Regions from separate parts of the Acidovorax sp. AC410 genome, predicted to be linked through region 3. Evidence: predicted binding sites of a transcription regulator. Region 3 holds the regulator's gene; each other region holds the start of a gene.
What was found. The regulator FNR, encoded in region 3, switches genes on or off when oxygen is low (the NO sensors DNR and NnrR bind a similar motif). The targets are predictions, from matches to a motif close to TTGATNNNNATCAA.

Region 1 (5,908 bases), 1.9 Mb from region 3:
GTAACGCTATTAGGCGATGATCTTGGCCACGACGCCGGCGCCGACGGTACGGCCGCCTTCACGGATGGCGAAGCGCAGGCCTTCTTCCATGGCGATGGGGTTGATCAGCTTGACGGTGATCGACACGTTGTCGCCTGGCATGACCATTTCCTTGTCCGCTGGCAGCTCGATCGCGCCGGTGACGTCGGTCGTGCGGAAGTAGAACTGAGGACGGTAGTTGTTGAAGAACGGGGTGTGGCGGCCGCCTTCGTCCTTGCTCAGCACATACACTTCAGCCGTGAAGTGGGTGTGTGGCTTGATCGAGCCGGGCTTGCACAGCACTTGGCCGCGCTCCACGTCTTCACGCTTGGTGCCGCGCAGCAGCAGGCCAACGTTGTCGCCAGCCTGGCCTTGGTCCAGCAGCTTGCGGAACATTTCCACGCCGGTGCAGGTGGTCTTGACGGTGTCCTTGATGCCGACGATTTCGATTTCTTCGCCGACCTTGACAATGCCGCGCTCGATACGGCCGGTCACCACGGTGCCGCGGCCGGAGATCGAGAACACGTCTTCCACGGGCATCAGGAAGGCACCGTCCACAGCGCGCTCTGGCGTGGGGATGTAGTTGTCCAGGGCGTCGGCCAGCTTCATGATGGCTTCTTCACCCAGGGGACCCTTGTCGCCTTCCAGGGCCAGCTTGGCGGAGCCGCGCACGATGGGGGTGTCGTCGCCTGGGAAGTTGTACTTGTCCAGGAGTTCGCGCACTTCCATTTCGACGAGTTCGAGCAGCTCTTCGTCGTCGACCATGTCGCACTTGTTCAGGAACACGATGATGTAAGGCACGCCCACCTGGCGGGCCAGCAGGATGTGCTCGCGGGTCTGGGGCATGGGGCCGTCAGCGGCCGAGCACACCAGAATGGCGCCGTCCATCTGGGCAGCGCCGGTGATCATGTTCTTCACATAGTCGGCGTGGCCGGGGCAGTCCACGTGGGCGTAGTGGCGGTTGGCCGTTTCGTATTCCACGTGTGCGGTGTTGATCGTGATGCCGCGGGCCTTTTCTTCAGGTGCTGCGTCGATCTGGTCGTATGCCTTGGCTTCGCCGCCGAACTTGGCAGACAGCACCGTGGCGATGGCCGCCGTCAGGGTCGTCTTGCCGTGGTCCACGTGGCCGATCGTGCCCACGTTGACGTGAGGCTTCGTGCGCTCGAATTTACCTTTTGCCATTTTTCCGACTCCGAAAAAAATCTACAACTACACAACAAGGTTTCGGCGCAACCTGAAGCGGATGCACCAGAATTTTTGGTGCCCATGGCGGGAATCGGACCCGCGACCTCTCCCTTACCAAGGGAGTGCTCTACCACTGAGCCACATGGGCAATTGAAGCCGCTTTCACAGCATCAAAAGACTTCTACTTCTCAACCAACCAGCAAACCGAACAATGGAGCGGGAGACGGGAATCGAACCCGCGTCATTAGCTTGGAAGGCTAGGGTTCTACCATTGAACTACTCCCGCACTGCCAACTGGCCCTGCGACCCCAGCCCCACGAAGGGCCTGCCGCAACCTGCTTTCATTTTTCTTCTACTGGTGGAGGGGACTGGATTCGAACCAGTGTAGGCGTAAGCCAACAGATTTACAGTCTGCCCCCTTTAGCCACTCGGGCACCCCTCCGGAGAATTTCGAATTATAGCACTGAATTTTTGCACTTCGCAAAAGCTCATGCGGAAAAATTCCTGGCGCCACTTTTCATCCCGAACATTGCGCTGCGCCTCTTGCGATGGCTCCGGCGTTTTTGTCCGAGACTACGATTCTATGCCAGCCTGGAATGCCCTGGCGCCGCAGTCGTGCATGTCGAGCGCAAAAAAATGGGCGCCGGCATGCAAACACCACACTCCCGGGCAGCCATCTCACGGGCCGGAGCGCCGATGGATGCGGATGGCTTGCTCCTTGACAGCAGGGGTTCGCGCGTCGCAGCCATCGCAGCCGCAGCCCGCACTGGCGCGCAGGGCGACCCTGCCAAAATGGCGGGCCAGGAAACCGGGCAAGGGCAGCCGCAGAGCGGCCTTGGCCACAGCCCGGCGGACCACGGCCGGCGCCAGACTCCAGACCGCATATACGGCGCAGGCGGCCACGACCACCAGCACGACCAGCATCTGTCCGCCCATCTCAGCCCCCTCCCAGCACCAGGGCGATCCGGTAGGTCGCAAATGCGGCCGCATAGGCCAGCGCGAACTGGTAGCCGGCCATCAGCGCCGGGTAGCGCCAGGAATTGGTCTCGCGGCGCACCACGGCCAGTGTCGACAGGCACTGCGGCGCGAACACAAACCAGGCCAGCAGCGACAGCGCCGTGGCCAGCGACCAAGTCTGCGCGATCACAGGCGCCAGCGCATCGGCCACCGAATCGCCAGCGGCCGACAGCGCATACACCGTGCCCAGGGCCCCCACTGCCACCTCGCGCGCGGCCAGGCCGGGCACCAGGGCGATGGAAATCTGCCAGTTGAAGCCGATGGGCGCAAACACATGCTGCAGCGCCTGGCCCATCCAGCCCGCCGCGCTGTACTGGATGGCGGCTCCGGTGGCGCCCTCGGGGGGCGCCGGATAGCTCGACAGGAACCACAACACCACCGTCAACGCGAAGATGATGGTGCCCACGCGCACGATGAAGATGCGCGCGCGCTCCCACAGGCCCAGCAGCAGGTTGCGCGGGCTGGGCATGCGGTAGGGCGGCAGTTCCAGCATCAGTGGCTGGTAGCTGCTCTTCATCCATAGGCGCTTGAACAGCCAGGCCACGGCCATGGCCGACACCACGCCCGCCACGTACAGCGCGAAGAGCACCAGCCCGCGCAGATCGAACCAGCCCACCGGCGTGGCGGGGATGAAGGCGCCGATCAGCAGCGCATACACCGGCAGCCGGGCCGAGCAGGTCATCAGCGGCGCGATCATGATGGTGGCCAGCCGGTCCTTCCAGGGCCCGATGGTGCGCGTGGCCATGATGCCCGGCACCGCGCAGGCAAAGCTCGACAGCAGCGGGATGAAGGCACGGCCCGACAGCCCCACCTTGCCCATCAGCCGGTCCAGCAGGAAGGCTGCGCGCGGCAGGTAGCCCGAGTCTTCGAGCACCAGGATGAAGAAGAACAGGATGAGAATCTGCGGCAGGAACACCAACACCCCGCCCGCGCCCGCGATCACGCCATCGACCAACAGGCTGCGCAGCGGGCCGTCGGCCATGTTCTCGGTGATCCGGGTGGACAGCCAGGCCATCAGGTCCTTGATCGCATCCATGGGCAGGTTGGCCCACGAGAACACCGCTTGGAACATCAGGAACAGCAGCAGCGCCAGCACCGCCAGGCCCCACACCGGGTGCATCACGATGGCGTCGAGCCGGTTCTGCACCCGCTGGTTGCGCCCACCGGCGGGCGCCGCCGCCGCCAGGATGCGGCGCACCTCGCGCTGCAGGTCGCTCGCCGTGCCCGCAGCCTGCGCGGCCACAGGGGCCAGCACCGGGGCACCACCCGGCTGGCGGGTGAGTTGGGCAGCGATTTCCGCCATCAATGCGGCATGGCCGTCGCGCTTGACGGCCACCGTTTCCACCACCGGGCAGCCCAGTTCGGCGGACAGGCGTTGCACATCGATCCTGAGGCCCTGCGAGCGCGCCACGTCGGCCATGTTGAGGGCCAGGACCATGGGCCGGCCCAGGCGCCGCACCTCCAGCACCAGGCGCAGGTTCATGCGCAGGTTGGTCGCATCGACCACCGCCACGATCAGGTCGGGCACGGCCTCGCCCGCGCGCTGGCCTTCGATCACTTCCAGCGTCACCTGCTCGTCGGGCGTGGCCGGCGTCAGGCTGTAGGTGCCGGGCAGGTCGATCACCGCGGCGCTGCGTCCATCGCGCAACTGCGTGGTGCCGGTCTTGCGCTCCACCGTCACCCCCGCGTAGTTGGCCACCTTCTGGCGCGCGCCGGTCATCAGGTTGAACAGCGCCGTCTTGCCGCAGTTGGGGTTGCCCACCAGGGCCAGGCTGGGCAAGCTGCCGGCGGTGGAAGAAATCACCGGGCCCGTCATACCAGGCGTACCTCGATGCACTGGGCTTCCAGCATGCGCAACGCAAATTGCGTATCGCCGATCTGCACGGCGATGGGCTCTGCGCCGCCGGGGCCGCGGCGCAGCACGGTCAGCGGTTCGCCCTCCAGAAATCCGAGTTCACCCAGCCGGCGCAGCGCCGTGGCATCGATCAAGGGACTGGAGGCGACAACGCCCTCCACCACGGCCCGCGTGCCATCGGGAAGATCAGGTAGTTTCATGGGAACAGGGCGAGTGCCGGCCACGACACGCCATGCCGTGCAGCCGGGCCCGCCAAAAAATTGGACGAGAATTATTTGTATTTGGGGATATTAGACGCACCGAAGAGTTCGTGCTTGACCTGCATCGACTCAACACACCCCTCACCCGGCGTGCCCTCGCGGGTGGATGGAACCCGACGGTGCCGCCAAAGTTCCGCCAGCGCGCTGGCGACCGTTTGAATCCGACCCGGATGGACCCGCCAGGAGCCTGTCGGACTTGGAAATCGTCGGCTGCAAATCGCTTTCGACGCTCCAGGTCCGACAGACTCCTCTAGCGCCGGTCGTCCACCACGTTGAATTCAAAGCGAAACTGCACCGCCACCTTCTCCGGCAGCGTCACCACCAGCCGCGTTTCCTGCGGATGGAGAATCGTTCCGCCGTCGGCGACGATGACCCCCTGGCTCACGGTCAGGGTCTCGTCCTTGCTGGTCATGGTGCGCCGCGTGGCCTCCCAGCCGAACTGGCCCGGACGCAGTTTCTGGCGCTGGATCCATGCCCAGATGGCAACGATCTCTTCGTTGACCTCCGACTCCATCGCGCGCGGGGTCTGCGCCTGGCCGGAAAACTCGTAGCGGTCCTCGCGAAGGACCCATTTGAACAGCAGGTGCGGCATGGGAAGCAGTGGTCTGGGGGAACATCGGACCCACCGGCAGCAGCGACACAGCGCGGGTCCTGCAGGAAGGCATCAGCGGGGACGGGGGTGGGCGGCGAGAAGGGGACGAATCTTCCACGGAGTGCATGGCGCCTCCGTGGAGACCACGGATGGCAAGGAATGCACAGGTGCAGGCAAGGGCGCTCTCCGCAGCAATAGCAGCACGTGAGGGAGGGGCCCACCCACGCGGGGGACCCGATTCGTTCCAAAAGAAAGCGTTGGTGCGGCTGGCGGGGATCGAACCCAACTTCAGTTTTCCCCGTACATCGCGCAGACGAAGCCTTAATTTGACCACACTTTTGTAGCAGCCCGCACGCACAGCCCCTGGTTTGGACCCGTTAGAGCAAAGCGCGGCGTCTCGCTAGCCCCCCTACTTGATCAAGTTCTACGGTGCCATTTTCCACTAGTACGCCGCCGAGAATTGTGCACAATGTTACACGACCATCAATTTATGGAGGGCTTATGCATTTGGGAAGATTTCATGCAGTGGTTTATGACTTAGTTCAACACTTCAAAGATAACAAAGTTTTAGATATTTTAGGATCGGCCATTGTGTCCATCGACGCCTATGCATCCAGCCGATCCGAAAGCAACCTGGTTGAGTTCAAAAATCAGTTGGCCCAGCTCATTCGCGCCTCCGAAATTTCCGACGCAGACTTGCTGCAGCCATACGCAACTCAAGTCATAAAAGAAATTGGATTCGATAAATTTCTTGGAGCGTCCCTTAACTCGGAGATAGACAACATTGTCCGAGAATTCGGATTCGACATTACCGGCCTATCTGCAAGTCTGACAAAATTAAAAGATGAAATGCAAAGAAAGATAGGCCATCTGAATAAGATTGAAAACGCTTTTGAACACTTCGATGTCGAATTTCAACGAGTCCACAACAGCGAAGCTGAAGTTGGCTTTTTACTACCGCGGGAAGTTGTAGGTGACTCC
Region 2 (5,908 bases), 1.3 Mb from region 3:
CGGCTATGGCACGTTCGCGTTGTCGGCCATGGTGGCCTTTGCCTACCTGATCAAGCAGCAGGCCACGGAGACACGCTGGTACAAGCTGGCGCCGCTGTGGCTGCTGGGCGTGGTGCTGTGCTTCGAGCCCATCGTGTTCCGCCAGGGCGCGACGGAGAACGGCGGCAGCTACTGGATGGTGTATTTCGGCATCTCGGCGCTGATCGTGGCCGGCATCCTGCTGGGGCGCAAGCGCATTGCCGAGCGCCTGCCCTCGTTCGAGATCCTGGACGATGTGATGTACAAGGCCATCGCCGTGGGCTTTGCCTTCTTCACCATCGCCACGGTGCTGGGCGCCTTGTGGGCGGCCGAGGCCTGGGGCGGCTACTGGAGCTGGGACCCCAAGGAGACCTGGGCGCTGATCGTCTGGCTTAACTATGCCGCCTGGCTGCACATGCGCCTCATGAAGGGCCTGCGCGGCACGGTGTCGGCCTGGTGGGCGCTGGTGGGCCTGGCGGTCACGACCTTCGCCTTCCTCGGGGTCAACATGTTCCTGAGCGGGTTGCACAGCTACGGCACGCTGTAGGACAGGGGCAGCGGGGCCCTGGCCTCTGCAAACATTGCATCTGCGGTGTAACCTGATCCGTATTTGGAACGAACTAGGGGTGGTATCGCTCTACCCGTAGACGATTCCATCACCGCCTGACCGGAGCCCCCATGCCATTTCACTCCCGTGACCCGGGTTTCAACCACCCGCATTCCTCCGACATCACGCCGCGTGCGGCCTACGAGGGGCGCCGCGATATGCTGCGCCTGATGGCTGGCGGCGCCGCCGGTGCGGCCATGGCCGCCTGGGCCGGGCGCGAAGCGCTGGCGCAGGCGGCGGCGCCTGCCCGGCCAGGCAAGCTGGCCGCGCTGGCGGGTGCCAAGTCGTCCGTGGCGGGCGCGGTGTCGATGGAGAAGCTGACCGATTACAAGGACGCCAGCACCTACAACAACTTCTACGAGTTCGGCACCGACAAGGCCGACCCGGCACGCAATGCGCACACCCTCAAGACCTCGCCCTGGACGGTGGAGGTGGAGGGCTTGGTGAAGAAGCCGGGCAAGTACGGTATCGAAGACCTGCTCAAGCTCAGTGCGCAGGAAGAGCGCATCTACCGCCTGCGCTGTGTGGAGGGCTGGTCGATGGTGATCCCGTGGGTGGGCTATTCGCTGGCCGAACTCATCAAGCGCGTGGAGCCGCAGGGCAGCGCCAAATACGTGGAGTTCGTGACGCTGGCGGACAAGGCCACCATGCCTTTCGTGGGCTCGCGCGTGCTCGATTGGCCGTACGTGGAAGGCCTGCGCATGGACGAAGCCATGCATCCGCTGACCCTGCTGGCCTTCGGCATGTACGGCGAGGTGCTGCCCAACCAGAATGGCGCGCCGGTGCGCCTGGTGGTGCCGTGGAAGTACGGCTTCAAGAGTGCCAAGAGCATCGTCAAGATCCGCTTCACCGACAAGGAGCCGGGCACGGCCTGGAACAAGGCGGCGCAGCAGGAATATGGCTTCTACTCCAACGTGAACCCCAATGTGGACCATCCGCGCTGGAGCCAGGCGACCGAGCGGCGCATCGGCGAGGATGGCCTGTTCGCGAAGAAGCGCAAGACGCTGATGTTCAACGGCTACGAGGCCCAGGTCGGCCAGCTGTACGCGGGTATGGACCTCAAGAAATTTTTCTGAGCCCCCCAGAAGCCGACCCCTTCGCCGCCATGCGAAAGTTCCTGCTCCACCCCCTGGCCAAGCCTGTGGTGTTCGTGCTGTGCCTGCTGCCGCTGGCGTGGCTGGTGTATGCCGCCGTGGCCAACCAACTGGGTGCGAATCCGGCCGAGGCGCTGATCCGCGCCACGGGTGACTGGACCCTGCGTGCGCTGTGCCTGGTGCTGGCGGTGACGCCTGTCCGCGTCATGACGTCCACACCCCAATTGGCACGCTTTCGGCGCATGCTGGGGGTGTTCGTGTTCTTCTATGCGCTGCTGCACCTGCTGAGCTACAGCTGGTTCGACATGGGCTTCGAGGTGAACGACATTGCCGTGGACATTGCCAAGCGGCCTTTCATCCTGGTGGGTTTCCTGGCGTTCGTGCTGCTCACCCTGATGGCCGCCACCTCGTTCAACCGCGCCATCCGCGCGCTGGGTGCCAAGCGCTGGCAGGTGCTGCACCGCACGGTGTATGCCGTGGCGGGCCTGGCGATCCTGCACTTCTTCTGGATGCGCGCTGGCAAGAACAACTTCGGCGAGGTGGCGGTGTACGCGGCCATCCTGGCGGTGCTGCTTGGCTGGCGTGTGTGGCAGGCCTTGCGCAAGCGGGCAGCCAAGGCGGCTATCGGCGTTGCAGCAACGCGGCAAAGTGCCGCGGCGCAGCGCTAGCGGCGTCAGCCGGCGGTACGCAGCGCAGGTCGCATCTGGCGGGTGACGGGGTCGATGGAGGCCGTCGGGATCTGGTAGGCGCGGTCGTCGAACAGGTCAATGCCGCACATCAGGTTCTCCACCCAGTCGAAGAAGTCATTGATGGCCTTCTTGCCCAGGATGGGTGCGCCATGCTGCGGCACGAGCATGGCAATGTCCAACTGCCGCGCCATGCGCACCCACAGCCGCAGGATCTTGTTGGAGACCATGTAGCGGCGGTGGAAGCCCTCCATGCGCGGAATGTGCGCAGCCAGGTCGGTGACCGGAATACCCGCTTGCGCGCCCGAGGTCATCGACACGGCCAGGTCACCCGTGAAGAGGATGCGGCTGATGGGGTCGTAAAAGTGGAAATTGCCTTCGGAGTGCAGGAAATGCGCGGGCAGCAGCACCAGCTCGCTGAGGCCCAGCGGCAGCCGGCCGCCGCTGTCGGGCACGCCTATCACCCGGTTCTCGGTCTTGCCGACCTTGGTGAAATGGGGCGCGAAGCGCTCCCAGACGCGCGAGATCACCAGCGAGGCCTTGGTGCTGGTCATCCAGCGGTCCAGCGAAGCGATGATGTCCGGGTCCGCATGCGAGGCAATCAGGTAGGACAGCTTGTGCGGTGCAAAGTGCTTGGTCATGCCGACGAACAGCTCGTTGAACGCGAGGTTGCCGCCCGGGTCGATGATGGCGCCGGTGTCGTCGTCCACGATCAGAAACTGATTCGCCTGCACCGCCTGGCCATCCTCCTCGATCAGATCGGTGAACATCAGGCAGGCGTGGTTCTTGTCGCGGTACAGTTCGATGGCCATGGCAATGCAGCAGTGCAGTGAAAAACCGACTGTAGGACGGCGCATGGCCAAGCGGCTTGATGGAAATCAAGCCATGGGCAATCAGGGCTCCGGGAACGCCGGGGTCCCTGAGATGGGGTCAGCGCGCGGTGGAAGCGGGTGCCTGGGGTGCTGACGTGGCTGTCGAGGGAGTGGCGCCGGGCGTGAGTGTTTCGGGCAGGGTGGCGCGCTGGGCGGCCGCGGGACCGGAGGGCAGGAACAGCGGGCCGCGCTGACCGCAACCCACGATGGCCGCCGCACTGGCAGCAAGGACAAGCGTCCTGACTAGAATTTGGGATGCTTTCAACATGCGCGAATTGTAATGACTGACCTTGAATTTCAGGACCATGCCGAGAAACTGCTGGCGGCCGTCGAGCGCAGTTGCGATGAACTCAATGACACGACCGACGCCGACATCGACAACCAGCGCTCGGGCGGCATGATCACGCTGAGCTTTGCGAACCGAAGCCAGATCGTCATCAACCTGCAAAAGCCGCTGCACGAGGTGTGGATGGCCGCCAAGTCCGGTGGCTACCACTACAAGTTCGATGGTTCGGTGTGGCAGGACACCAAGGGGAGCGGTGAGTTCTTTGCCCGGCTGACCGAGGATGCGCGCGCACAGTCGGGGATGCTGCTGGTCTTTTCCGCCTGACACGCCGGCAGCGTTGAAAGAACGGGCAGCGAAAAAGAACAAGGGCCGCACACGGCGGCCCTTGCTTCCGGCGCTGGCTATCAGTTGCGGAACAGATCGAGGATTCGGTTGCGCTCTTCCGTGGGCGGTGGCGCATGCGGTGCCACATCGGGACCGCCGGTGGTGCGCTGCTGTTCCTCCAGCCCGACGCTGGCAATGCCTGCGTTGCGTGCATATTCCTCGTAGAACCATTCTCCGCCCACGTTGACCACGCCGGGAGGAACGACCTGCTCGGTCACGGGGACGCCCTTGAGCGCGCGCTCCATGAAGCTGATCCACACCGGCAGGCTCAGGCCGCCACCGGTTTCGCGGCTGCCCAAGTTGCGCGGCGTGTCGTAGCCGATCCAGGTCACCGCGGCGATGGTCGACTGGTAGCCCGCGAACCAGGCATCCACCGAATCATTGGTGGTGCCGGTCTTGCCACCGATGTCCGAACGCTTCAGTGTGCCCTGGGCTCGTGCGGCGGTGCCGGAGCGGGTGACTTCCTGCAGCAGGCTGTTCATCACGAAGGCATTGCGCGCGTCGATGGCGCGCGGGAGCTCGGACACTGCGGGCGGCGTGACTTCGGAGATCACGCGGCCCTTGTGGTCGGTGACCTTGGCGATCAGCCAGGGGTTCACTCGGTACCCGCCATTTGCGAACACTGCGTAGGCCGAGGCCATCTGCAGCGGGGTGACCGAGCCCGCTCCCAGCGCCATGGTCAGGTAGGCAGGGTGTTTTTCCGCATCGAAGCCGAAGCGCGACACCCATTCCTGCGCAGTCTTGGGGCCGACGGCCTGCAAGATGCGGATGGAGATCATGTTCTTGGACTTCGCCAGGCCGGTGCGCAGGGTCATGGGGCCGTCGTACTTGCCGTCGTAGTTCTTGGGCTCCCAGGGCTGACCGCCGGTGGTGCCGGCGTCGAAGAACAGCGGGGCATCATTGACCACGGTGGCGGGTGTGAACCCTTTCTCCAATGCTGCCGAGTAGATGAAGGGCTTGAAGCTGGAGCCCGGCTGGCGCCAGGCCTGGGCCGCATGGTTGAACTTGTTCTTGTCGAAGTCGAACCCGCCGACCAGGGCCCGGATGGAACCGTTGCGCGGATCGAGCGCGACGAAGGCGCCTTCGACCTCGGGCAACTGGGTGATCTCCCAGGCGCCCTTGGGTGTCTTGACCACGCGGATCACGGCGCCGCGGCGGATCTTGATGTTGGGCGGTGCCTTGTCGCTGAGGCCAGACTGGGCAGGCTTGAGGCCGTCGCCCGTGATCTCGAGGTTGTCGCCATTGGCGCGGGCTGCAACGATCTTGCGGGGGCCGGCTTCAAGCACCACGGCAGCCATCACGTCGCCGTTGTCGGGGTGGTTGGCCAGGGCATCGTCCACGGCGTCTTCGACTTCCTGGGCGGCAGTGGGCAGCACCACGAACTTCTCGGGGCCGCGGTACTGCTGGCGGCGCTCGTAGTCCATGATGCCGCGGCGCAGCGCAGTGTAGGCCGCTTCTTGCTCCCCTGCATTCAGCGTGGTGTACACGTTGAGGCCGCGGGTGTAGGCCTCATTGCCGTACTGCGTGAAAATGAGCTGGCGGGCCATCTCGGCCACGTACTCGGCGTGGATGCGCGTGTTGTCCGGGCCGCTGCGGATCTTGAGGTCTTCTTTCTTGGCGGCCGCGGCTTCCTGCGCGGTGATGAAGCCGTTCTCTTCCATGCGCTCGATGATGTAGAGCTGGCGCGAGCGGGCACGCTTGGGATTGCTGATGGGGTTGTAGGCGGAAGGCGCCTTGGGCAGGCCGGCCAGCATCGCCGCCTCGGCAATCGAAATGGATTTGAGCGGCTTGCCAAAGTAAGCCTCTGCGGCCGCAGAAAATCCGTAGGCTCGGTTGCCCAGGTAAATTTGGTTCATGTAAATCTCAAGGATCTGGTCCTTGGTCAACATATGCTCCAGTTTGAATGTCAGTAATATTTCGTAAATTTTGCGAGTAAATGTTTTCTCTGACGACAGATAAAC
Region 3 (5,908 bases):
CGGGTTAACCCTTGGTTTGCTATGTCCCCTGATAACCCATCGCGCGGCTGATCAGTCGGGCCTCTTGCAGCAGTGCGGGGCAGATGGCGCCATCGGGCCGCAGGTCAAAGCCGCCCGTGGCGCCCAGGGTGGTCAGGCAGGCGCACACATTGCCCGTGGCGTCGAAGACCGGGGCGGCCAGCGCGCTGATGCCCTTGAGCAGCGAGTCATGGGCCACGGCCCAGCCCCGCGCCCGCACCTGCTGGCGCAACTGCTCGACCGGGCGGGTGCCATCAAGCTGCGAGCGCCTGTCTGCCGAGGCCTCGGCCAGCTCCTGCTCGGCCATGTCGATCACCAGCCGGTCGCTGGAAAAACCCAGAAACACCCGGCCCGTGGCCGACCACAGCGTGGAGAGCACCGAGCCCGCGCGGATGTTCACCGTAACGGGCAGGGTGGGCTCTTCCATGCGCAGCACGGTGGCCCCCTTGTTGCCCATCACCGCCAGGAAGGCCGTGACCTCCAGCGCCTGGCGCAGCCGCTGCAGGGACGCCTCGCCCAGGCGGATGGGGTCGCACTGGCGCAGGGCCGCCAGGCCGATGGCGATCGACTCCTGGGCCAGGTAGTAGTGCTGGTTGACGGGCGACTGCTCGACAAAGCCCTGCTGGCACAGGCTGGCAAGGTAGCGATGCACCTTGGCAGGGCTCTCGTCCACCTCGGCGGCCGTCGCGGTAAGGCTGGCCGCACCGCCCAGGCGGGTCAGCGCCTTGAGGACGCTGAGCCCCATTTCTGCGGACTGGACACGTTGCCGGCGGTCGGCCACCCGGGCCGTGGAAGGGGATGTGGTCATGGTGTTTTGGTCGAAAACCTAGGGTAAACGCTGCCCCAAGATATTACGCATAGCGGAGTAACATCACGCAGATATTAATCCCCTGAGGTGCAGACATGTTGAAAAATCGTCGCTTGTTGGCTGGAATGCTTGCTTTGCCGGCCTTGCTGGCGTGGGCCGCCCCGGCCAGCGCGCAAACCTACCCGGCCAAGGCCATCCGCTGGCTGGTGCCGTACCCGGCGGGCGGCGGATCCGATTTTCTCGCGCGCACGGTGGGCCAGCAGCTCTCGACCCAGATCGGCCAGCCGGTGCTGATCGACAACAAGCCCGGTGGCAACACGGCCATCGCCGCCGTGGAAACGGGCCGCGCCGCGCCCGATGGCTACACCATCCTGTCGGCCGACAACGGCACCATGGTGTTCAACCCCGCGCTGTACAGCAAGCTCACCTACAACCCCAGCAAGGACCTGTTGCCCGTGACCCTGATGGGCAAGTTCCCGATGATCCTGGTGGTCAACCCGGGCGCCGACTTCAAGGATGCCAAGGACTTCGTCGCCAAGGCCAAGGCCAAGCCCGGCGCCATGAGCTTCGGCTCGGCCGGCGCGGGCAGCCCGCACCACCTGGCGATGGAGCTGCTCAAGGTCGATGCCGGCCTGTTCATGACCCACATCCCCTACCGCGGCGCTGCGCCGGCGCTGACGGACCTGGCCGGCGGGCAGATCCCCGCCATGATGGTCGACCTGGCCGCCGGTGGCGCCTTCATCAAGGCCGGCAAGGTGCGCCCGCTGGCCGTGGCCAGCGCCAAGCGGCTGCCGCAGCTGCCCGATGTGCCAACCTTCGCCGAACTGGGCTTCAAGAACGTCGAGGCGTCTGCCCAGGTGGGCATCGTCGCGCCCGCAGGCACACCGGCAGACGTGGTGGCGTCGCTGCAAAAGCAGGTGGCCGCCGCCATCAACCAGCCTGCGGTCAAGCAAAAGCTGGTGGACTTCGGCATCGAGCCCGTGGCCAGCACGCCGGCCCAGTATGCGGACCTGATCCGCACCGAGACGGACCGGTGGCACAAGCTGATCAAGGCGCAGCGCATCACCCTCGATTGAGGACCGCGGGCTCCCGGCAAAACCCCATGGCGCCTACAGGTTTGCAGCGGGTCTGGTGCCATCGTGCCACTCCCCGTTACAGTTGAAAACTCATCAGTTCAACTCAATACCGGAGAGTTTCATGCTGTCACGTCGCCATTTCCTGGGTGCTGGGCTTGCCGCCCCCGCCTTTTACGCTGCGGGCTCGTTCGTGCCCGTGTGGGCGCAGAACGCGCCCAACTTCGGTACGCCCACCTTGCCCAACCCCGGCTTTCGGCGCATGAAGGTGGGCGATGCGGAGGTGGTGGCGCTGGTCGATGGCATCACGCGCCGCCCGCTGGGCGAGGAGTTCGTGAAGAACGCGCCGCTTGCCGAAGTGCGTGCGCTGCTCACCTCGCAGGGCCTGCCCATGGACTACATCGACGTGCCCTACACCCCCTTCCTGGTGCTGGCAGGCGGGCGCAAGATTTTGATCGACACGGGCCTGGGTGAGTTTGGCGGCCCCACCACCGGCAAGCTGCTCGACAGCCTGGCCGCTGCAGGCCTGAAGGCCGATGACATCGACACCGTGCTCATCAGCCACTACCACGGCGACCACATCAACGGCATTCGCAACAAGGCGGGCGCGCTGACCTTCCCCAAGGCCAAGGTGCTGGTGCCGGCCGCCGAGCATGCCTTCTGGATGGACGATGCCCGCATGGCGGCTGCCCCTGCGGGCATGAAGGGCGCCTTCGAGAACGTGCGCCGCACCTTTGCCACCATGCCGGCCGACACGCTGGTGCAGTTCGGGGCGGGCACCGAAGTGGCGCCGGGCATCCAGTCCGTGGCGGCCTACGGGCACACACCGGGCCACACGCTGTTCGAGCTCAAGTCCGCCGGCCAGAACTTCTTTTACGTGGCCGACCTGACCAATGTGCCGGCCCTCTTCGCACGCAACCCCGACTGGGCCGTGACCTTCGACATGGATGCCGAGGCCGCGCGCAAGGTGCGGCGCGAGGTGTTCCAACGCATCACCGCCAGCAATGCCATGCTGGGGGGCTTTCACTTCCCGTTCCCGGCATTCGGGCGCATGGCGGCATCGGGCAATGGCTATGCCTTCCAGCCCGCAGCCTGAAGCGGCCGTTGGCCGGCGCACCGTGCTGGGCGCCGGGCTGGCGTTGACCACGCTGCACGCCTGGGCCGCCCAGGACGCCGAGGCCGAGGCCCTGCTGCGCAAGGGCGGGGTGGTGGCCGCGTTCCGCCATGCGCTGGCACCTGGCACCTTCGATCCACCGGGGTTTCGCCTGGGCGATTGCGGCACGCAGCGCAACCTCAGCGAAGAAGGGCGCGAGCAGGCGCGGCGCACCGGGGCGTGGTTCAAGGAGCGCCAGCTGCAGCCGGCCAAGGTGCTTTCGAGCCCCTGGTGCCGCTGCATCGACAGTGCCACGCTGGCATTTGCCGCCCCCCAGGTGTGGCCCGCGCTGGGCTCGCCGCGCGGCGCGCCGGAGACCACCGGTGCCGGCCACCTGCGCGAGCTGCGCCAGGCGCTGGTGGCCGCCTCGGCCCGGCGCGGGAGTTTCGAGGCCTGGTTCACCCATATGTTCGTGCTGTCCGATCTGGCCAGCACCAACACCAGTTCGGGCGAGGCGCTGATCCTGCGCGCAGACCGCAGCGGCAAGACCGAGGTGCTGGCCCGCCTGCAGGTCCAGGTCTGAGGGGTTAGTTACACGTCTGCGAGTTGACGATGCGCTTCAAGGCATCGGTGTCGAGGATGCGCACATGGCGCTGCTTGACCTCGACGATGCCGTCCTCGGCGAACTTCGAGAAGGTGCGGCTCACGGTTTCGAGCTTGAGGCCCAGGTAGCTGCCGATTTCTTCGCGCGTCATGCGCAGCACCAGCTCGGACTGCGAGAACCCGCGCGCGTGCAGGCGCTGCACCAGGTTCAGCAGAAAGGCGGCCAGGCGCTCCTCGGCGCGCATGCTGCCCAGCAGCAGCATGACCCCGTGCTCGCGCACGATCTCGCGGCTCATGATCTTGTGCACATGGTGCTGCAGGGCCGTGACCTCGCGCGAGAGCTCCTCGATGCGGTCGAACGGCATCACGCAGACCTCGGCATCCTCCAGGGCCACGGCGTCGCAGGTGTGGTGGTCGTTGACGATGCCGTCCAGGCCGATGATCTCGCCCGCCATCTGAAAGCCCGTCACCTGGTCGCGCCCGTCCTCGGTGGCCACGCAGGTCTTGAAGAAGCCGGTGCGGATGGCGTACAGCGAGGTGAACATCTCGCCGTTGTGGAACAGCGTGCCCCCGCGCTTGATCTTGCGCCGCACGGCCACGATCTCGTCGATGCGCTCCAGCTGCTTCTCGTCCAGGCCCACGGGCATGCACAGCTCGCGCAGGTTGCAGTTGGAGCAGGCGACTTTGATGGCAAGCGGGTTCATGGGCGTGGACGCTGGTTGGATGCGCGGGCGGACCGTGTCCGGGGAGAGGAGCGTGGTGGTGGCTGACATGCATCAAATTGTCGCCACTCTGACTCCGTGAACACTTGATCTACATCAAGGTCGGTGGGCAACGGCTGCGGCAAAGTCCTTACCAAAGAAGGATTTCCCCCAAATGACCGCTGTGACGCCCGAACTTCTGAGCCGTTTCGATGTGCCTGGTCCCCGTTATACCTCTTACCCCACGGCGGACCGTTTTGTAGAAGCCTTTGGCGAAGACGAGTATGTGCTGGCACTGGCCCAGCGCAAGGCGGGCACGCCGGGCAAGGCGCTGCCGCTGTCGCTGTATGTACACATTCCGTTCTGCGAATCGCTGTGCTACTACTGCGCCTGCAACAAGATCATCACCAGGCACCACGACCGGGGCGACGTCTACCTGCGCTACCTGGCGCGCGAGGTGGCGCTGCACACGGCCCACTGCGGCACGGGCCAGATGGTGAGCCAGCTGCACCTGGGCGGGGGCACGCCCACCTTTCTGTCGGACGACAAGCTGCGCGAGCTGATGGCGGTGCTCAGGCGCAGCTTCACGTTTGCGCCGGGCGGCGAATACTCCATCGAGGTGGACCCGCGCACCGTGACCCCCGAGCGCCTGGCGGTGCTGGCCGAGCTCGGGTTCAACCGCCTGAGCTTTGGCGTGCAGGACTTCGATGCCGACGTGCAGAAGGCCGTGCACCGCGTGCAGCCGGCCGGGCAGGTGTTTGCGCTGGTGGAGGCGGCGCGCAGCCTGGGCTTCGAGTCGGTCAACGTGGACCTGATCTATGGCCTGCCGCGGCAGACGCCCGAATCCTTCGACCGCACGCTGGAGCAGGTCAAGCAGTTGCGGCCCGACCGCATTGCGCTGTATGCCTACGCGCACCTGCCCGAGCGCTTCAAGCCGCAGCGGCGCATCGTGCCGGCCGAGCTGCCGGCGGCGCCTTCCAAGGTGGCCATGCTCTCGCGCTCGCTGCAGCAATTCATGGACGCGGGCTATGTGTATGTGGGCATGGACCACTTCGCGCTGCCCACCGATGCGCTGGCCGTGGCCAAGCGCCAGGGGCGGCTGCACCGCAACTTCCAGGGCTACAGCACCCAGCCCGATTGCGACCTGATCGCCCTCGGGGTCTCGGCCATCGGCCGGGTGGGCGCCACCTACAGCCAGAACGCCAAGACCCTGGACGAGTACTACGACCTGCTGGACCAGGGCCGCCTGCCCGTGGTGCGCGGCCTGGCGCTGAACCGCGACGACCTGGTGCGCCGCGCCGTCATCATGGCGCTGATGTGCCAGGGGGAGCTGCTGTTCGAATCCATCGAGGCGGGCTGGCTGATCGACTTCCGGCGCACCTTTGCGGCCGAACTGGAGCAGCTCGAAGGCATGCAGGAGCAGGGCCTGGTCAGCGTGACCCAGGAGGGCATCACCGTTTCGGCCATGGGCTGGTTCTTCGTGCGCGGCATCGCCATGGTGTTCGACCGCTATTTGCAGGCCGACCGCAACCGGGCCCGCTTTTCAAGAATCATCTGACCATGCTGACCACCCTGGGCTGGACTGCGCTGCTGATGGGGCTGGCCGGCGGCC
Region 4 (5,908 bases), 2.2 Mb from region 3:
TCGCTCCAGGTGTCGATCACCTGGTTGGCCACCACCAGCAGGGCGGAGACGATGGCGGCGAGCAGGAGGGAGGCGGCGCCACGGGCGCTGTCAAAGCCGGCTGCGATGCCCTTGATGGCGGCAGCGGCGTTCTGGGCGCGGATCACGCCCGAGTGTTCGGTTGGATAGTCAACGTGTGCAAAATTGGTCATTTGGTTTCCCCTTTTCTAGCGCTTTTGGCGACATTGCCGGGCGAGTGACTAAATCTTAGGGTTTACCCCAGGTGTTATCAAGTTTATATCTTGAATTACCGCCATTCACTGCAGTGATGTATCGCCCAATCCCGCTCCAGCCCGCAACAAAAAAGCCGTGGCATGCCACGGCTTTGAATGTCGAGGGCGGCCCTGCCTGAGGGCAGGAGCGCTGGCTCAGTAGTACTTGCGGATGTCGGTCAGGCCGTGGTTCAGTTCGGCCATGATGCGCGGATCGCGCAGGGCGACCTGCCAGGTGCGGCGGTCTTCGGCGGCGTGGCGCTGGCTTTCGGCCCAGCGGGCGAAGCCGGCGCGCAGGGCCAGGCCGGCACGGCGGGCCGGTGCGGACAGCAGGGCCAGGGCAGCGAAGGCCACCAGCCAGAGCACGACCCAGGCCGACAGCAGGTGGCCGTCGGTCCAGCGATCGACCACCTGGTTGGCCAGCACCAGCAGGGCGGAGACCACGGCGGCCAGCATCAGGGAGGCAGCACCGCGGGCGCTGTCGAAGCCTGCGGCGATGCCCTTGAGGGCAGCGGCAGCCTTTTCGGCGCGGATCACGCCGGGGTGTTCGGTTGGATAGTCCACGTGTACAAAATTGGTCATTTCGGTTCCCCTATTCAGCGCTTTTGGCGACATTGCCCGGGCGATGTCGCAATACTAGGGTTTACCCTTTAGTCTTTCAAATTTATATGTTGAATCATTGGTATTCACATTGGTGATGATCCGAAACCATGTCCAGCCGCCTCAACTTTCGCTCGCTCGATCTGAACCTGCTGCGGGTTTTTGACGAAGTCATGGCCGAGCGCAGCCTGACCAAGGCGGCGCACAAGCTCTCGCTGACCCAGCCGGCCGTGAGCAACGCCATGCGCCGCCTGCGCGAGGTGCTGGGCGACGACCTGGTGGTGCGCAGCGGCCAGGGGGTGGAGCCCACGCCCCGCGCCCTGGCCCTGTGGCCCCCCATCCGCGACGCGCTCACGCAGCTGCAGGAATCGCTGTCGCCCGGCCGCTTCGATCCGGCCACGGCCGAGTCCACCTTTGTGCTGGCCATGGCCGATGCCACGGGGGCGACCCTGGTGCCCGGCCTGGTGGAGATTCTGGAGAGCGAGGCGCCCGGCGTCGCGGTGCGGGTGGTGCCCCTGACCACGCGCGACCCGCGCCGCCTGCTCGAAGAAGAGGCAGCCGACATGGCCGTGGGCTACTTTCCCGCCGTGCTGGCCGACCTCACGGCGCGCGAACAATCGGGTGGCATGGTGTCCTTCGAGAGCCGGCGCCTGTACGACAGCGAATACATGTGCGTGATGCGCCAGGGCCACCCGCTGGCCGATGCGCCGCTGACGCTCGATGCCTACTGCGAGGCACGCCACATGCTGGTGAGCTTTTCGGGCCGGCCCTTCGGCTTCATCGACGAGGCGCTGGCCTCGCTCGGGCGGCGCCGGCGCGTGGTGCTCACCGTGAACCAGTTCTTCACCGCCGGCCGCGTGGTCTCGGGTTCGGACATGCTCACCGTGTTGCCGCGCCACTTCGTGCCGGTGACCGGGATCGCCGACGCCCTGGTGCAGCGCAACCTGCCCTTTGACGTGCCCCCGGTGCATGTGGACGCGCTGTGGCGCCGCAACAGCACGCAGGAGGCGGCCATGGGTTGGCTGCTGTCGGCGCTGGCGCGTTCGGCACGGCGCGCGTTTCCGCAGGGAGAGCCCGGCCATGCAGCGGGCACGCCGTTCGGCGTGACACCTTAGACTGCGGGGTCCATGAAAATCCAGATCCTGTCCGACCTGCACCTCGAAGCCAACCCCGATTTCATGCCCGAGCCTGCGCCGGGCGCAGACCTGCTGGTGCTGGCGGGCGACATCGGCTCCTACCAGGAGGGGGGCCGCATGCAGGACGAGGACTTCGGCCTGGCGCGTTTTTCGCCGCTGCCGCAGTTCGCCGGCTGGCCCACGCCGGTGCTGTTCGTCCCGGGCAACCATGAGTACGACGCGCTCGACTTCGACGTCGCCCATGAGCGCCTGCGCGCCACCTGCGCGCGCCTGGGCATCCGCATGCTGGAGCGCGAGACGCTGGTGATGGGCAGCGTGCGCTTCGTGGGCACCACCCTGTGGGCCGACTACGACGCACTGGCCGACGACCAGCAGGTGGGTGACCTCACCCGGCGCCTGAAGCTGCGCGAGAAGGCCTTTCGTGCGGCCAACCACTACCTGCGCAAGACCGGTGGCACCAAGGACGGCGAGCTCTTCCTGGCCGAGCCCATGCGCGAGCTGGCACTGGTATGCACAGAGTGGCTGCGCGAAGCCCTGTCCACGCCCTTTGACGGGACCACGGTGGCCATCACCCACTTTGCCCCCAGCCTGCGCAGCGCCGACCCACGCTACGGCGTGGTGCCGGGTACGGCCGGCTTTTGCAATGTGCTCGATGGGCTGCTGCCCCACGCGCAGCTATGGATCCACGGCCACCTGCATTCGCCGAGCGACTACACGGTACAGGGCGCGCGGGCCGATGGCAGCCCCTTTGCATGCAGGGTGGTGGCCAATCCGCTGGGCTATGCCCGCAATGGGGAACAGGAAACCTTCCGGCCCCGGTACTGCGTGACCGTATGATCGGTCGACGGGGCCCATGCCCCGCAGAGCGCAGGATGAAAAGCATGACACAGGTCAAGACAACAACCGCCCGCGCCGATTAGTCTGACCATTCCAATTAGGAGAACTCGAATGAACATCCTGCTCGCTGTCGACGGCAGCGCCTTCACCAAGAAAATGCTCGCCTACCTGGCTGCGCACGAAGAATTGCTGGGCCCGAAACACGACTACACGGTGCTCACCGTGCAGGCCCCCCTGCCCGCCCGCGCGCGCTCGGCCCTGGGCAAGGAAGCCGTGGACACCTACCACGCCGAGGAAGCCGACAAGATCCTGGCCCCGGTGCTCAAGTTCATTTCCCGCCAGGGAGTGCAGGCCAAGACCATCGTCAAGGTCGGCCAGGTCGGGGAAACCATTGCCAAGGTGGCGGACTCCGGCCGCTACGACCTGCTGGTGATGGGCTCGCACGGCCATGGCGCACTCGCCACCCTGGTCATGGGCTCCGTGACGACGCAGGTGCTGGCGCACTGCAAGGTGCCGGTGCTGCTGGTGCGTTGAATTGGCGGCGGCACGCGCCGCCCCCTGATGCGAAACGCCCGGAATGCCGGGCGTTTTCGCGTGCGGTCACTACCACGTCACCTCGATACCAGCCCATCGAAGCAGGTGCGCAGCACCAGGTCCACGATCTCGGCGTCGGAGTACTGGCCACCTTCCTTGAGGAAGGTCACGACCGGGTCGCAGGCGCGTGCATACAGGGTGTACAGCACCACCAGCGGGGGCAGCGTGGGGTTGATCACGCCCTGCGCCTGGGCTTGCACGATCCACTCGCCGATCTGGTCGCTCACGGTGACCAGGCCATCGAGGTAGTCCTTGTCGGCCATGAGCACCGCGCGCAGCGAGGAGTTGCGGCTGGGCAGCAGCGGCATTTCGTTGGTCAGCAGGCGCTCCAGCGACCAGCGCACCAGGGCGCGCAGCTTCTCGTGCGCCGGCAGTTCCTCGGGAAGCGCGGCCAGGTAGGCGCGCACCCGTGCGAGGATCTGCACCATGGCGGCGCTGCACAGCTCTTCCTTGCTGCAGAAGTGCTTGTACAGGCTGGCCTTGGCGATGCCCACCGCGTTGGCGACATCGTCCATGGTCATCGCGTCGAAGGCCTTTTCACCCAGCAGGCGACAGGCCGACTGGAGGATCGCGCCCTCCCGAGCCTGGTGCATCTGCTCCTTGAAGGACACTTTGGGTTGTAGCGTGGTGGTGGACATGGACCCCATCTTATACATTGCAGTAAAAAAATAAATGACAAAGTTGCAATACAACTACGCCGTTCACGTTTTAGTCTGCAGGAATCGTGCCGCCCCACTGCGGGGAGTGCCATTTCGTGCGGGTTACCCCCTGTTGACTGCTTTTACAGCCCCGGGCCTGGAGATCAGGGCTGGGTCAGCGTCTTTGCGGCCGTGGCAGTGAGCGCCGCCGTCAGGGCGTCCAGTACCACCGATTCGAGGTTCCAGCAGTGCCAGTACAGCTGGATGGGCAGCGCGTGGCCCGGCGCCAGGTCCACCATGCTGCCATCGGCAACGGGCCCGCGCGCGAGCAGCTCGGGCACCACGCCCACAGCCCAGCCGGCGGCCACGGCGCGCATCTGCCCCTCGGTGCTGGGCACGAACAAATGGTTGAGCGCGACCCGCTTGAGCCCGAAGGTGCGCGCCACGAACTCGGCCGCCATGTCGTCCTTGCGGTTGAAGGAGAGGAACGACACCTCGCGGAAGTTGTGTGGGGTGAGGCCGTGGGGCAGGTGCTTTTCAGCAAAGTCCCGGGACGCCACGGCCACATAGCGCATGGCCCCGAGCGGCACCATCTTGCAGCCGCGCAGCGCCTGCTTGAGCGTGGTGACGCAGCCCAGCACCTGGCCCGAGCGCAGCCACTCCTGCGTGAAGTCCTGGTCATCAACGATGATTTCGAGCGGCAGGCGCTGGCCCACCAGTTCGTGCAGCGCGCCCATGGCCCAGGTGGCGATGCTGTCGGCATTGATGGCAATCGAGATGCGCTCGTCCTCGCGCGTGGCGCCGGGGGCGCTGGGGGCCAGCTCCTGCAGGTCGCGCTCCAGGTCGGCGCGCAACAGGCGCATCTGCTTGGTGTGCTTGAGCAGCAACTGCCCCGCCGAGGTCGGCCGCAGCGGCCGGCTGCGCACGATGAGCACCGAGCCCACCTGCGCTTCCAGCGCGCGCAGGCGCTGCGAAACGGCCGACTGCGTGACGTTCAGGCGCTGGGCGGCGCGCTCGAAGCCGCCCTCTTCGACGATGGCGGCGAGGCATTCCAGGGCGGCAGGATCATAGGTGCTCATGGCTTCAAGGCTCGCAAAAAAACCCGGGCGGCGGACGCCTCGTGGGCGACCGCTGCATTAGACAGACTGATGCGTTTGGATTGAGTTTAATTTTGCTTTTAGTAGAACGCAATGTGGATCACACTGCCATCCATGAAAACCATCATCCTGGGCGCCGGCATCATCGGCATCAGCACCGCGTGGCACCTTCTGGAGCGTGGCCACGAGGTCGTCGTGGTCGACCGCCAGCCCGATGCGGCGCTGGAAACCAGCTTTGCCAATGCGGCGCAGATCTCCGTGAGCTATTGCGAGCCCTGGGCCAACCGGGAAGCACCGCTCAAGGCGCTCAAATGGATGTTCGACAAGGAAGCACCGCTGCTGTTTCGCCCCCAGCTCGACTGGGAGCAATGGCGCTGGGGCCTCAAATTCCTGGCGCAGTGCAACGACACGGCCTTCGAGCGCAACGTGCAGCAGATCGTGGCGCTGGGCGCGTACAGCCATGCCGCCCTCAAGGACCTGGTGGCCACGACCGGCATCGACTACAACCGGCTTGAGCGCGGCATTGCCCATTTCTACACCGACCAGAAATCCTTCGACGATGCCGGCCACGCCGTGGAGCTGATGCGCAAGCACGGCGTGCAGCGCCGCCTGGTGAGCAAGGAGGAACTGCTGCAGATCGAGCCCGCGTTCAAGGCCTACGGCGAGCACATCACCGGCGGCACCTACACCAGCACCGACGAGAGCGGCGACGCCCGCGTGTTCACCCAGGCCCTGGCGCGCCGCTGCGCCGAGCG

Region 1: AC0IZS_RS10925 (FeoA family protein) is a predicted target of FNR. The motif match lies at 4,390-4,403, and genes of this name have one in related genera.
Region 2: AC0IZS_RS13905 (oxygen-binding di-iron domain-containing protein) is a predicted target of FNR. The motif match lies at 3,274-3,287, and genes of this name have one in related genera.
Region 4: AC0IZS_RS09585 (universal stress protein) is a predicted target of FNR. The motif match lies at 2,869-2,882, and genes of this name have one in related genera.

What each region holds. Positions count from the first base shown of each region.
Region 1 is NZ_CEEDCG010000001.1:2,342,243-2,348,150, reverse strand. It holds gene tuf (elongation factor Tu) at 10-1,200, opposite strand; tRNA gene AC0IZS_RS10950 (tRNA-Thr) at 1,277-1,351, opposite strand; tRNA gene AC0IZS_RS10945 (tRNA-Gly) at 1,416-1,489, opposite strand; tRNA gene AC0IZS_RS10940 (tRNA-Tyr) at 1,560-1,645, opposite strand; gene AC0IZS_RS10935 (DUF6587 family protein) at 1,882-2,139, opposite strand; gene feoB (ferrous iron transport protein B) at 2,141-4,036, opposite strand; gene AC0IZS_RS10925 (FeoA family protein) at 4,033-4,275, opposite strand; gene AC0IZS_RS10920 (hypothetical protein) at 4,586-4,927, opposite strand; gene AC0IZS_RS10915 (hypothetical protein) at 5,519-5,908, shown strand, end outside.
Region 2 is NZ_CEEDCG010000001.1:2,989,896-2,995,803, forward strand. It holds gene ccsB (c-type cytochrome biogenesis protein CcsB) at 1-565, shown strand, start outside; gene msrP (protein-methionine-sulfoxide reductase catalytic subunit MsrP) at 697-1,701, shown strand; gene AC0IZS_RS13900 (protein-methionine-sulfoxide reductase heme-binding subunit MsrQ) at 1,731-2,387, shown strand; gene AC0IZS_RS13905 (oxygen-binding di-iron domain-containing protein) at 2,393-3,217, opposite strand; gene lptM (LPS translocon maturation chaperone LptM) at 3,336-3,584, opposite strand; gene cyaY (iron donor protein CyaY) at 3,558-3,887, shown strand; gene AC0IZS_RS13920 (penicillin-binding protein 1A) at 3,968-5,908, opposite strand, start outside.
Region 3 is NZ_CEEDCG010000001.1:4,284,907-4,290,814, forward strand. It holds gene AC0IZS_RS19895 (IclR family transcriptional regulator) at 20-826, opposite strand; gene AC0IZS_RS19900 (Bug family tripartite tricarboxylate transporter substrate binding protein) at 922-1,902, shown strand; gene AC0IZS_RS19905 (MBL fold metallo-hydrolase) at 2,024-2,995, shown strand; gene AC0IZS_RS19910 (histidine phosphatase family protein) at 2,967-3,575, shown strand; gene fnr (fumarate/nitrate reduction transcriptional regulator Fnr) at 3,580-4,299, opposite strand; gene hemN (oxygen-independent coproporphyrinogen III oxidase) at 4,472-5,854, shown strand; gene AC0IZS_RS19925 (sulfite exporter TauE/SafE family protein) at 5,857-5,908, shown strand, end outside.
Region 4 is NZ_CEEDCG010000001.1:2,059,650-2,065,557, reverse strand. It holds gene AC0IZS_RS09605 (hypothetical protein) at 1-191, opposite strand, end outside; gene AC0IZS_RS09600 (hypothetical protein) at 408-833, opposite strand; gene AC0IZS_RS09595 (LysR family transcriptional regulator) at 962-1,966, shown strand; gene AC0IZS_RS09590 (metallophosphoesterase) at 1,979-2,824, shown strand; gene AC0IZS_RS09585 (universal stress protein) at 2,936-3,358, shown strand; gene AC0IZS_RS09580 (TetR/AcrR family transcriptional regulator) at 3,436-4,056, opposite strand; gene AC0IZS_RS09575 (LysR family transcriptional regulator ArgP) at 4,221-5,135, opposite strand; gene AC0IZS_RS09570 (D-amino acid dehydrogenase) at 5,268-5,908, shown strand, end outside.